One region of the Colwellia sp. KU-HH00111 genome, then DNA from elsewhere that is predicted to be linked to it. Evidence: predicted binding sites of a transcription regulator. Region 1 holds the regulator's gene; each other region holds the start of a gene.
The links. Region 1 encodes sigma-54, which starts transcription at its own class of promoters, with help from an activator protein. Its sites were predicted from a motif close to GTTGGCACGNNNNTNGNNT; they were not measured.

Region 2: the regulator sigma-54 is predicted to act here: its motif matches at 2,387-2,405, upstream of ABXG98_RS02475 (FlgO family outer membrane protein).
Region 3: the regulator sigma-54 is predicted to act here: its motif matches at 1,826-1,844, upstream of ABXG98_RS16435 (FimV/HubP family polar landmark protein).

What each region holds. Positions count from the first base shown of each region.
Region 1 covers NZ_BAABWO010000005.1:43,336-47,627, forward strand. Annotated here, with positions in the region: gene lptA (lipopolysaccharide transport periplasmic protein LptA) at 1-364, shown strand, start outside; gene lptB (LPS export ABC transporter ATP-binding protein) at 361-1,122, shown strand; gene ABXG98_RS10460 (RNA polymerase factor sigma-54) at 1,215-2,732, shown strand; gene hpf (ribosome hibernation promoting factor) at 2,778-3,065, shown strand; gene ptsN (PTS IIA-like nitrogen regulatory protein PtsN) at 3,084-3,536, shown strand; gene rapZ (RNase adapter RapZ) at 3,616-4,292, shown strand, end outside.
Region 2 covers NZ_BAABWO010000001.1:565,667-569,958, forward strand. Annotated here, with positions in the region: gene ABXG98_RS02455 (UvrD-helicase domain-containing protein) at 1-209, shown strand, start outside; gene ABXG98_RS02460 (hypothetical protein) at 282-641, shown strand; tRNA gene ABXG98_RS02465 (tRNA-Arg) at 946-1,022, opposite strand; gene ABXG98_RS02470 (flagella assembly protein FlgT) at 1,100-2,275, opposite strand; gene ABXG98_RS02475 (FlgO family outer membrane protein) at 2,511-3,167, shown strand; gene ABXG98_RS02480 (LPP20 family lipoprotein) at 3,187-3,651, shown strand; gene ABXG98_RS02485 (flagella synthesis protein FlgN) at 3,680-4,111, opposite strand; gene flgM (flagellar biosynthesis anti-sigma factor FlgM) at 4,133-4,292, opposite strand, start outside.
Region 3 covers NZ_BAABWO010000010.1:81,424-85,715, forward strand. Annotated here, with positions in the region: gene ABXG98_RS16425 (4-phosphoerythronate dehydrogenase) at 1-535, shown strand, start outside; gene ABXG98_RS16430 (aspartate-semialdehyde dehydrogenase) at 578-1,597, shown strand; gene ABXG98_RS16435 (FimV/HubP family polar landmark protein) at 1,943-4,292, shown strand, end outside.

The sequences.
Region 1 (4,292 bases):
TCAAGGATCAATTTCTATTGAGGCTGATCTAGTTCAGGTATACAGTCAAACCAACAAGACTACTAAAGAAAAGTCAGATACTTACCTTGCTAAAGGCAAACCTGCACTCTTCAAACAACAACTAGAAGATGGAAGTTTAATTAGCTTACAAGCCAATGAAATAAAATATCAGCCAGAACTGCATATCATTACGGTCTCTGGTAATGCCCTCGTTAAGCAAGCGGGTAGTCAAGTTACTGGTGAAACCATAACGTACAATACATCTAGTGAAAAGCTAGAAGCCATTAGTAGTGATAACGAATCGGTAACTACCATTTTGCAACCCGCCCAAATAAAAGCGCAACAAAGCAAGAAAAAGCAATGACGATAACAAATAATACTGAGCGTAATGATAAGCAGTCGACCTTAATTGCCCAAGGATTATCAAAATCATATAAAAGTAAAACCGTGGTGAAAGATGTCAGTCTAGCGGTTAATGCCGGACAAATTGTCGGGCTGTTAGGCCCCAATGGAGCAGGTAAAACCACCTCTTTTTATATGATAGTTGGTTTAGTGCCCAACGATGACGGTCAAATCATTCTCAATGATGAGAATGTTACCCTTGCTCCAATGCATGAACGCGCTCGTCGTGGCATTGGTTACTTACCTCAAGAAGCTTCAATCTTTAGAAAGCTGACCGTTACTGACAATATTATGGCCATTTTACAAACGCAAAAAGGCCTTAGCGAACAAGACAGACAAGAACATTTGGAACATTTATTAGAAGAGTTTAATATCAGCCATATTAAAGATAATTTAGGCATGAGTTTGTCGGGTGGTGAAAGAAGGCGAGTAGAGATAGCTCGCGCACTTGCCGCAGAGCCTGAATTCATTCTACTTGATGAACCTTTTGCTGGGGTTGACCCCATTTCGGTTGGCGATATAAAAAAAATTATCATTCACCTTAAAGAGCGTGGTATCGGTATTTTAATAACCGACCATAATGTTCGTGAAACGCTCGATGTTTGTGAACATGCTTATATCGTTAGCCATGGTGAAATTATTGCACAAGGCAATGCAGATCAAATTCTTGCAAATCAGCAGGTGAGAGATGTATACCTTGGTGAACAATTCACGTTATAGTTAACACATACACTACAAACTTAGGCTATGCTTACTATTAAGCGAGCATAGTTAATAAAAGAAACAATATGAATAGGATGTATATAAGGTAGATGCGCCCAACTCTGCAGCTCCGTATAGGACAACAACTCACCATGACGCCACAACTGCAACAAGCTATTAAGCTGTTGCAGTTATCAACGTTAGAGCTTCAACAAGAAATTCAAGAAGTGCTTGAAAATAACCCTTTGCTTGAGGTTAATGATCAGCAAGCATCAGATAATGATGCCGATAATAATACTGATAATCTAGAAGAAGCTTATTCTGCAACGGTTTCAACCGCCGACAAAAATACCAATGACGGCAGTGAAGAGGCTAGTGCCACCATTGATGAAATCAGCACCACCGAAGCAATGGAAAAAAATGATATTCCTGAAGAGCTAAACATTGATACTACCTGGGAAGAAAGTTACAGTGCTGGTGTGTCAAATACCGGCGCCGTCAGTAGCCCCGGAGAAGATTACACATACCAAGGCGAAACCACTGATTCAATTCAAGATCACCTGTTATGGCAAATGGAGCTTACACCTTTTTCAGAAACAGACCGTGCTGTCGCTATCGCCATTATTGAAGCCGTAGATGACGCGGGCTATTTAACCGTTTCCAGCGAAGATATTTTAGATAGCGTTGGTATAGAAGACCTTGAACTTGATGAAGTTGAAGCGGTTTTAAAGCGTATTAATGTATTCGATCCCATTGGCGTAGCCGCTCGATCTATTGCCGATTGTTTACTCATTCAATTGAATCAATTTGAACCAAACACGCCTTATTTAGCCGAAAGTAAGCTAATCATCAGTGAGCATATTGATTTATTAGGCAACCGTGACTACCGTCAATTAATGCGCAAAACTAAATTAAAAGAAGAGCAATTACGAGAAGTCATGCGCTTAATTCAGAGTTTGAACCCGCGCCCTGGTGATACTGTCATTAAAAGTGACGATCAATATGTGATACCTGATGTCACGGTTGAGAAAAAAAATGGCCGATGGGTTGTCGAATTAAATGCTGATACTGCACCTAAATTATCGGTAAACCAGCAATATGCAGCGATGACCAAAACAACTAAGTCTTCCAGTGACGATGGCCAATTTATTCGCGCCAATTTACAAGAAGCCAAGTGGTTTATTAAAAGTTTAGAATCGCGCAACGACACCTTATTAAAAGTGTCTAATTGTATTGTACAACGACAGCAAGGGTTTTTAGAGCATGGTGCAGAAGCTATGCGACCTATGGTGCTAAATGATATAGCCGAAGCTGTAGAAATGCACGAGTCAACTATTTCTAGGGTGACTACCCAAAAATACATGCATACGCCCAGAGGAATTTTTGAATTAAAATACTTCTTTTCTAGTCATGTTGGCACTGAAAATGGTGGCGAGTGTTCATCGACGGCTATTCGCTCTTTAATTAAGAAACTCATTTTAGCGGAAATACCTGCTAAACCGCTAAGTGATAGTAAAATGGCCGAATTATTGGCCGAGCAGGGAATTAACGTTGCTAGGCGAACCATAGCCAAATATAGAGAATCTTTGTCTATACCACCGTCAAATCAACGTAAGAGTTTATTATAAACTGTGTTTATATTTTCTAAATTTACGTAAATAAGGATCAATATTATGCAAATTAACCTTACCGGACACCATGTAGAAATCACTTCATCGTTACGCGAATACGTGAATACCAAGTTGACCAAATTAGAGCGACATTTCGACCATATTAACAATGTGCATGTTGTCTTAACCGTTGAAAAATTAGATCAAAAAGCCGAAGCAACTATTCACCTAAAAGGCACTGAAATTCATGCTTCAGCCATCAACACAGACATGTATAATTCTATCGACACCCTCGTTGACAAATTAGATCGCCAAGTACTCAAATACAAAGGCAAAATAACCCAACATTAGTTTTCTTCTTATTTAATTATGACATTACAAGATATCTTAACGCTGGACTGTACTCAATGTGCAGTTCCAGCAAGCAGTAAAAAGCGACTGCTCGAACAAATTTGCCAACTTGCAGCCAATGAATTAGGCGATAGTAGCCCCGGTGATTTGCTTGACAGTTTACTTAATCGAGAAAAAATGGGGAGTACCGGTATTGGCAATGGCATTGCCATTCCTCATGGCCGCTTAAACAATACCAGCAAGGCAATTGCAGTTTTCATAACGACTGAGCACGCTATTGATTTTGATGCCATAGATAACAAGCCGGTTGATATCTTCGTTTGTCTGTTTGTTCCTCAAGATAACACCCAAGAACATTTAGAAACCTTACAAAGTATTGCTAAACTATTTAGTGAACGTAAAACGGCAAAGAAAGTACGCAAATGTACTAACAAACAAGAGATGTTTAACCTTATCCAACAAACAATATAAGTTAGCAATACATGACTTTACCTAGAGCACAAACACCAATATTTTCAGTGAATAAACTCAACTCTGGGATCTCACCACTATGAAACTAATTATTGTTAGTGGCCGCTCAGGTTCAGGAAAATCTGTCGCTTTAAGGGTGTTAGAGGATTTAGGTTATTATTGTGTAGATAATATTCCAGTAAATTTACTACCTGCATTAACCCACACAGTTATTCATGATTACGAAAATGTTGCGGTAAGTTTAGATGTGCGTAACCTGCCTAAAGATCCGCGCGATATTTTAGATATCATCGCCTATTTACCTAATGCGGTTGAAGTGACCACATTGTTTTTAGATGCCAATGATGATGATTTAATTCGCCGTTTTAGCGAAACTCGACGTTTACACCCATTAATTAAAAAGAATATTCCTTTAGATCAAGCTATTGCTTTAGAAAAAAAACTGCTTACCCCTATTTCTACCAAGGCCGACTTATATATTAATACCAGTCAATTAAGTCCTCATCAGTTAGCTGATTTAGTAAGAGAGCGGATTTTAGGAAAAAAAACAGGCTCAATGGTACTGGTTTTTGAATCTTTTGGCTTTAAACATGGTATTCCAACCGATGCTGATTATGTTTTCGATGCTAGATTTCTACCTAATCCGCACTGGGATAAACAATTGAAACCTCACACAGGGTTAGAGCAACCAGTACAAGATTTTCTTGCTAGTCAACCGATAGTCACTAAGTTCATCTGGCAAATTAACAGCTTTAT
Region 2 (4,292 bases), on a different contig from region 1:
AACATATTCAGCTTGATCAAAATGAGCAGGATGAAAGGCTAAATCTTACAGACTATAAAGAAAATTTTGAAAATACCAAAAACTTGATTTATGTCGCTTGTTCTCGTGCAGCTAAAGATTTGAGACTTCTATATTTAGACGATGTGGATGAAATAAAAAATGGAATTGAGCAAGTATTTGATACTTGTGAAGAATGGCAGCAACCTTGATTTTAAGAAAAAACAATTGGAAATTGGATTACAAAAATTACGTGTTTTAAATTTATTAAATAAGGGAAATCAATGAAGGATTCAACTAGAGCTAGAGTTGCAGCAGCCGTCGGTGCAGCGTTTAAAGAAAAAAGTATATCGTCTGTTTATGATCATACTACAGGCAATCATAATAATATTTCAGCAAAAGTTACTAATGGTAAATTGAACGGTTTTGATTACTCTACTTCAAGCAATTTTTCTGGCGGTAGTAAGAAAAAACTAGATTTTTTCGATTATGACACATCCGCTCATGTTCAACTTAAATTGGAGGGCAAAAAGTTCTCTGGATTTGATTACCATTCTAGTCAACATTTTTCCGGAAATATTAATGGGCAATCGATTTCTATTTATGATTATCAAACGGGACAACATTATAACTACAGTGTTTAGTCATAATATTGAAATGAGTATAAAGATACTCTATATCAAAAACAGTTAATCTTCACAACCTACATGACCACATAGAGTCTACATAAGTTACTTGTGATACGGTAATTAACTGAATTTTAATGAGATTAACCTTATCTGTATATAATAAGCTGTCAGCAAGTTAATTTTCTCAAAACAGCTTATTAGAAAGATCCCTTCCACAAAGCCTTTCCTAATTATGAATAAATCTGCTACATATATGCTACATAATTATTTTTATAGTATTTTTCTTAGGTGTGGTTTTGTTTTAAGTTATTGATTTTTATGGCGCCCTTGAGAAGATTCGAACTTCCGACCTAGCGCTTAGGAGGCGCTTGCTCTATCCAGCTGAGCTACAAGGGCATCATTTTGAGGTTGGTTATTGTATTGTTTTATCATAATAAAGTTAAGCATTAATCTGTAATACTTAACTTTATTTATTAATATCGTACGGCAAGGTCGTTGACCTGAATATTATCTAATAAACGGTTGTTAAGTGTTTTTGCAGTGGCGCTCTGCTTGGTTAGTTGGGTTACTTTTACCTTGTAAGGACTAACATCATAACCTGGGTAGCTATTTCCTTGGGTACTGGTAAAAGTGCGGCTATGTAATAGTGAAAATTCATCACCTATTTTTACGCCATGATGCTGGCCTAAGTTAATGGTGATTTGATTGCCATTAACTTGCACTATTTTCCCTTCACTTGGCTCACACATAACATTTTCGTCTATGTCTTTAACCATGGTATCGAGTAGTGAACCTATCATTGTGCCATAATCACTTTGCCAAAATACGCTGGTATTAACATCGACACTTTTTCTTTTGTTAAAGTCCCATACTGTGGCGTTATGATAATTGCCTTGCCAAACTTGTTCTCCGCTTAAGCCATTATAGAGATAAAGTGTCATATCAAAGTTTCTAGGATAAGTACCTTGCTTCCATACTTTCCAAGCATTAGTTCTGTTTTTCCCAAAAGAGAGATCATCAATTTCACTGAAAAGTACATATTGACTATCGGTAGTATCAGCAATTGATATAGCTAATTGTTTAATTTTGTCTTCAGCGAAACTCGCATTTAAGCGAGAAAATTGAGTAGCACTTTTGAGCAAAAGTTTACCTTTACTGTAGCTGCTTTTTATTGCCAACTTTCTATTTAATTGGTTCATAACTGCTGCATCTAATCGGTATATTTTGCCAATATTAGCATGCTCTCTTTGGGTTAAATGACTTTTAGTAATAAGAATGGATTTTTTATAATCTAACGCAAAACATTTTTTTTCTTGGGGAAAAATATCTGCACGCACGGTAACACTGATCATATTATTGCTATGGAACTCATCAATCAGCTCAATCGAGTTAACACTGCCGCTGGCGCGAATACTAAGTTGGTCTTGAGTTAATAAGCCATTGACCACTTGTTGAATACTAGAAACACTTGCCCCAGCTACCAACAGCGCTTTCTTTAAGGCATTTTCCATTGCCTTTGTTCGCGCTATTTCAACGGAGTCTTTGTCTGTTGAAGCATGCCCCTGCGCTTCATACCATTGTGCATGGCAGTTAGTGTTAACAACCAATAGCAAGGTAACTAATATAGCAGTTTGTATAATTGTACGCATATTTTCTCTCATAAAATGAAAAGCCAACTGTGGGCTACAACTTGGGCTACAATAATTAGAATGCACAATTTATGCCTGATTAATTTGACACGGACAATAAGACTATAATTAATTGGCTTGAAATGTGCATTGGTTATCAGCAACAATCAGTAATCAATAACCTAATACACAAAGTTGTCAGTGCTGTTGCTAAGCATTTCTTTAGCATTAACATTGGGCTATTAAGGGGAACATCATGAAAAAGTGGCTTATACCATTGCTTATTCCAACACTTTTATCTTGTAGTTTAATCTCAAGCGAAGAAAAAGAAGATAATTTTTATAAAGCTAAGCAAATTAAGCAGGATAAGATAGATACCTATAACCTTCCTAAACACGCGATCAATGATGTGGTGAAAGGCTTAGCCTATCAAATGCTTGAAAGTAGTGCCTTTGTTAACGCTAAAACACCTGTGGCTGTGGCTTCTTTTGTCAACTTGAAAGATCTAGAATCAACAAATTGGCTCGGCAACCAAATAGCTGAAAACTTTGTTCATGAGTTGCAACGTCATGGTTTAGTGGTTATCGATTATAAAGCGACAGGGCATATTCGTGTTACTAAAGAAGGTGATTATGTTTTTAGTCGAGATTGGAAAGAGTTGCCAGAACGTCAGATTATTGACTACATTGTTGCTGGCACAATGATGGAACAAAAAGATGGTATTATCATTAATGCACGTATGATTGGCATTCAGTCGCATGTTGTTGTTGCCACTGCACAGTCCTTTATTCCTAAATGGGTTATCGGCGAAGAAAAAAGTAAAAATAGAAATGTGAATATTAAAGATGGCATGATCATTAGAAGTAATGAACGCTTACTTGAAAATCAACGTGCTGTTGAAATTCAAAACTAATTGAGTAGGTGAAATTAAGATGAAATCATTAATTAACATCGTTATTGTGGCTATTAGTTTGGTGTTAGTGAGCGCTTGCTCTAGCGTTTACGACAAGCACATACAATGGCAAACAGTGCAGCCTGAACACTTTCCGGTTATTAGCGGTATTGGTCATGCGCCTATTAGCTTACAAAAATCAACGAATAAAACGCAGCGGATGTTAATGGCCATTAAAGCGTCAAAAATTGCCGCATATGTTGAGCTAGCTGAACAAGTATATGGTCAACAGGTTAATAGTAAAACGACCATGGCTGATATGTTAATAGAAAACCAAGCGTTAGCTGCCTCGGTTCAAGGGTTAATTCGTGGTGCAAAAGTAGTGAAAAGTTATCCTGTCGGTGATACTTATACAACTGAGCTCAGGTTAGACTTTAAAGATGTTTATGAAATATATCTGGCAAGTGTTAATCGTAAAGAAATTAAAGCAGTGCAATACTTTTAAACATTGCAATAACTGTGGGCTTTAGTGACTAGGCTTTAATACCAATTGACTTATTACTGATGGAGGTTTTACCTTTACTATCATAAGTCATAGTGTTATTTGAAATGCTTTTTTGTAGCATATTCTTAAAGCGATTTATCGCGATTTGACTATTATTAATGATTTGACCGTTTACTTCATTTTGTTGCTTACACTCATGTAATAAACTAATAATACGAGTGACTTGTTCACTGTGCGTAGGTTCTTCCTTTAACTGCTCAAGCGAGGTGTAATGACTAATCTCTTTATCGAGTTGGTTAATTTTAGTTAAAAGCGCTTCTTTATCAGCAGATGCTTGTTCAAGTACCGAAAGATCACGGTTTTTTAATATCTCAAGCTCATTACAAAGCAATCCATTAAGGTTGGTTAACTCCATTTCTTGACGGGTGAGCAATGACGATATTTTATCAGCGTCTTTCATAATTTAGCCTGTCGCCTTCAGTTAATCTTCAAGCAGATCAAATTCATAAGTAAGCATGTTTTTCATTAACTTTTCAGCATCAACTTTGTACTCGCCAGAAGTAATCGCTTGTTTAAGTTCATCAATTTTCTTCTGATCAACGGACGGTGCAGATGCCGTTTTCTTTTGTAATTCTTTAAGT
Region 3 (4,292 bases), on a different contig from region 1:
TAAGTTAACAGCTAAACAAATATTAATCAGTGCCTGTCGCGGTGAAGTTATTGATAATCAAGCGCTATTAGCTCTAAAGCAGCAAGGTCATGGTTTAAAAGTTGTGCTTGACGTTTGGGAAGGTGAGCCTGAGGTGTTAATGCCTCTGATTGAGCATACCGAAATAGCAACTGCACACATTGCTGGTTATAGCTTAGAAGGAAAATCTCGTGGCACTGAAATGCTTTATCAGGCACTATGTTGCCATAGTAAAATTGAACCAAAAACTAAGTTGGTTGATCTTTTGCCCATAGCCAGTATATCTAAGCTAGAATTAACTCAAGAATTTAATCAAATAGTACTAAACCAGTTAGTTAAATTGGTTTACGATGTTAGAAGAGACGATGCAATATTTCGTCAACAATTATCAGTGCAGGGTTTTGATAACCTGAGAAAAAATTACCCAATCCGACGGGAATTTTCAGCGGTGCAGGTAACCTTGTTATCCAACGCCCTAAGTGATGTGCCACATCGCTTAGGTTTTAGTAAAGCTTAGGTTTTACGTGTAATACAAATATCACATAAAAGAGAGAGGAACATGGCACAGAAATTTGACGTATGCATACTTGGCGCAACTGGGTTAGTTGGCAAAACCATTATTGAAATTCTAGAGCAACGAGATTTCCCAATTAATAAATTATACCCATTAGCAAGCGCTCGCTCGGCAGGTGAGTTTATTGACTTTAATGGTGAAAGCATTGAAGTACTTGATGCTGACAACTTTGATTGGAGCCTCGCACAAATTGGTTTCTTTTCAGCAGGTGGCGCAACGTCAGCTAAATATGCACCAATTGCAGGCGATGCAGGTTGTATTGTCGTTGATAATACCTCAGAATTTCGATATGACGATGATATTCCGCTTGTTGTGCCAGAAGTTAATCCACAGGCACTGTCTGAATACCGTAATCGTAATATTATTGCTAACCCAAACTGTTCTACCATTCAAATGATGGTGGCATTAAAGCCTATTTATGATGCCGTGGGAATTAGTCGCGTAAATGTATCTACCTATCAATCAGTTTCTGGCGGTGGTAAAGCAGCCATGGATGAGTTAGCAAAACAAACAGCTGATCTACTAAGTGGTAAGCCGGTTGAGACGAAAAACTTTTCTCGCCAAATTGCCTTTAATGTTATTCCTCAAATTGATGTTTTTCTTGATAACGGTTATACCAAAGAAGAAATGAAAATGGTGTGGGAAACTAAAAAAATATTAGGTGACGACAATGTATTAGTTAACCCAACTGCTGTACGTGTTCCGGTATTTTTTGGCCATGGTGAAGCGTTGCATATTGAAACTAATGCTCCTATTTCTGCTGAAGAAGTTAAAGCACTGCTTGCACAGGCTCCGGGAATTGTTGTTTGTCATAACGACGAAGATTTCCCAACTCAAATTGGCGATGCTAGCGGTAAAGATGAGACTTATGTTGGCCGTATTCGTGAAGATATTAGCCATAACTGCGGTATTAACATGTGGATTGTTGCCGATAATGTTCGCAAAGGAGCGGCAACAAATAGTGTACAAATTGCTGAGCTATTAATAAAAGAGTATTTAAACTAGGCTTTAGCTTAATTCAGCCGTCATTTCAGTATTGCTAATATAGTTGAATTTTAAAATAAAAAACTCACTAGCACTACTTAAGAAAATATCAAACTCGCCGTTAACATTAGATAACTAGTGTTAATTGCGAGTTTTTTGTTTTTAACGTGTAAAAAATTGAGATATTTTTTTTGAATTTGGTATGATTTACTGGTCGTCTAGCAGTCTGTGTAAGCTGAGAGAGTTAAAGGTGGAATGAATTTTGCTTTAACTTATAATGATTTGTGCCGTTATCTTTCATCTTAATTTTGTCAAATAACTGACAATTAGCTAATTTTGTAAAAAAATAATAATTAGGGAACTTTGATGCAAAAATTATTACGCCTGTGCCTACGGCAGGTTGTTCTTAGCATATCAATAGCTAGCATGCTTACTACTGGTATTATTTCGCTAAGCGTTATAAGTATTAGTTTGCCGGCGTTTGCCCAAGAAACTCCTGTTCAAGAGCGTGGCGTACGCATGCGAGGCCCTAAAAGTAGCGATGTTTTTCCCTATGAGCGCTATGGTCCAATCAATACGCGGGATACCCTATGGAAAATCGCGTTAACGGTTCGCCCTGACAGTCGTTTAACTGTTTATCAAGTGATGCAAGCCTTGTATCAAGCAAATCCAAATGCCTTTGTTGAAGGTAACCTTAATCATCTGGTGGAAGGACAGTACTTAAAGATCCCATCGTTTGACCGCATGATGTCGATTAATGACAGTGTGGCTCAGCAAAAATCTCAAAAAGATGATGAAGCATGGCAAAAAAAATTACCTAAAAGAAAAACCTCGAACTCAGCCCCTGTCGACAGTGTTAATAAAAAAGACTTAGATACTGTCAAAGTCGAAATAAATGATCAATTAGAAAAAATTGATAATAAACAACAAGTTCGTTTAGAAAGTATTCAAAAAGATGTTTCAGATTCTATTGATGGTTTACAAGCCATTTTAAAGGAGAATGAAGCATTACGTCAGCGTTTATCATCATTTAATAGTCAGTTAGGTGTAATGCAAAAGGAAGTGGCTAAGAGCGAAGAAATTAAAGCTCAAATGGATGATATGATCAAGTTACAACAAACGTTACTTGCCAAAGCACAAGCAAGGGAACAAGAGTTGTTACTTGCTAAGCAACAGGCTGAACTTGAAAAAAACAATATCTTTTCTAGCGTTTGGTTTACCGCATTATTAGCTATTTTACCTGCGGTACTAATATTGCTTATTTTTGCGCTAATTTATAGAAAACGCAAAGCCGCTGCCAATACACCAGAGATATCAGTAGAAGCACCCCTTGAAACACCGCCAGAAAAGGCCTCTGAAACCAAAGCTCAGGACAACACTGAAAAATCAGCCGCACCAACCGAAGAATCAAAAGATGAAGAGCTTTCAGTCGACGAAGAACTCTCTTTAGATGATGATTTATCCGTAGACTTGCTTGAAGATGACGATGATGTGATTCACTTAGATGAAAGTGACGATGACGCGTTAGATGATCTTGATGATTTAGATGATATTTTACTTGATGAAGACAATGATGCACTAGACGGTGGTGAAGTCGGCCAAGATGATTTGGATGACCTGCTTAATGATGTAGAGGATGAAGCGCTCGCCGCAGGTGAAGTTGCTCAAGATGATTTAGATTCACTGTTATCTGAAGTAAATGAACTTGCTGCTGAGGACGATGATAAAGATGAGCCAGAGTTAGATCAAGATGATCTGGATTCATTATTATCAGCAGTCGATGAAGAAGTAGTAGATATTGATGAATTAAAAATAGATGAATCAGCAGAAGAAACAGCCGATGCTGAAGTGACAGATCCTGATGATGTTGATGCATTACTAGACTCGATTAATGCCAATGAAGAAGCAGCGCAGGAGGAATCAACTGATGATGATCAAGTTGAAATCTCGGATCCTGATGATATTGACGCTTTATTTGACTCAGTTAATACACCTGCAATACCTGAGCCAGCAGCAGATGCGCAAACAGAAATCACGGATCCAGATGATATTGATGCGCTATTAGATTCAATGAATATTGATGAAGCACCTGCTGCAAAGGCTGAACCAGAGGCTAAACCTGAGCCTAAACCAGAACCTAAGCCAGAACCTAAGCCAGAGCCAACACCTGAGCCAGCAGCAGATGCGCAAACAGAAATCACAGATCCAGATGATATTGATGCGTTATTAGATTCAATGAATATTGATGAAGCACCTGCTGCAAAGGCTGAACCAGAGGCTAAACCTGAGCCTAAACAAGAAGCAAAGCCAGAGCCAACGCCTGAGCCAGCAGCAGATGCGCAAACAGAAATCACTGATCCAGATGATATTGATGCGTTATTAGATTCAATGAATATTGATGAAGCACCTGCTGCAAAGGCTGAACCTGAGCCAGCAGCAGATGCGCAAACAGAAATCACGGATCCAAATGATATTGATGCGCTATTAGATTCAATGAATATTGATGAAGCACCTGCTGCAAAGGCTGAACCAGAGTCTAAACCTGAACCTAAGCCAGAGCCAGCAGCAGATACGCAAACAGAAATCACGGATCCAGATGATATTGATGCGCTATTAGATGCAATGAATACTGATGAAGCGCCTGCTGCAAAGGCTGAACCAGAGCCTAAACCAGAACCTAAGCCAGAGCCAACGCCTGAGCCAGCAGCAGATACGC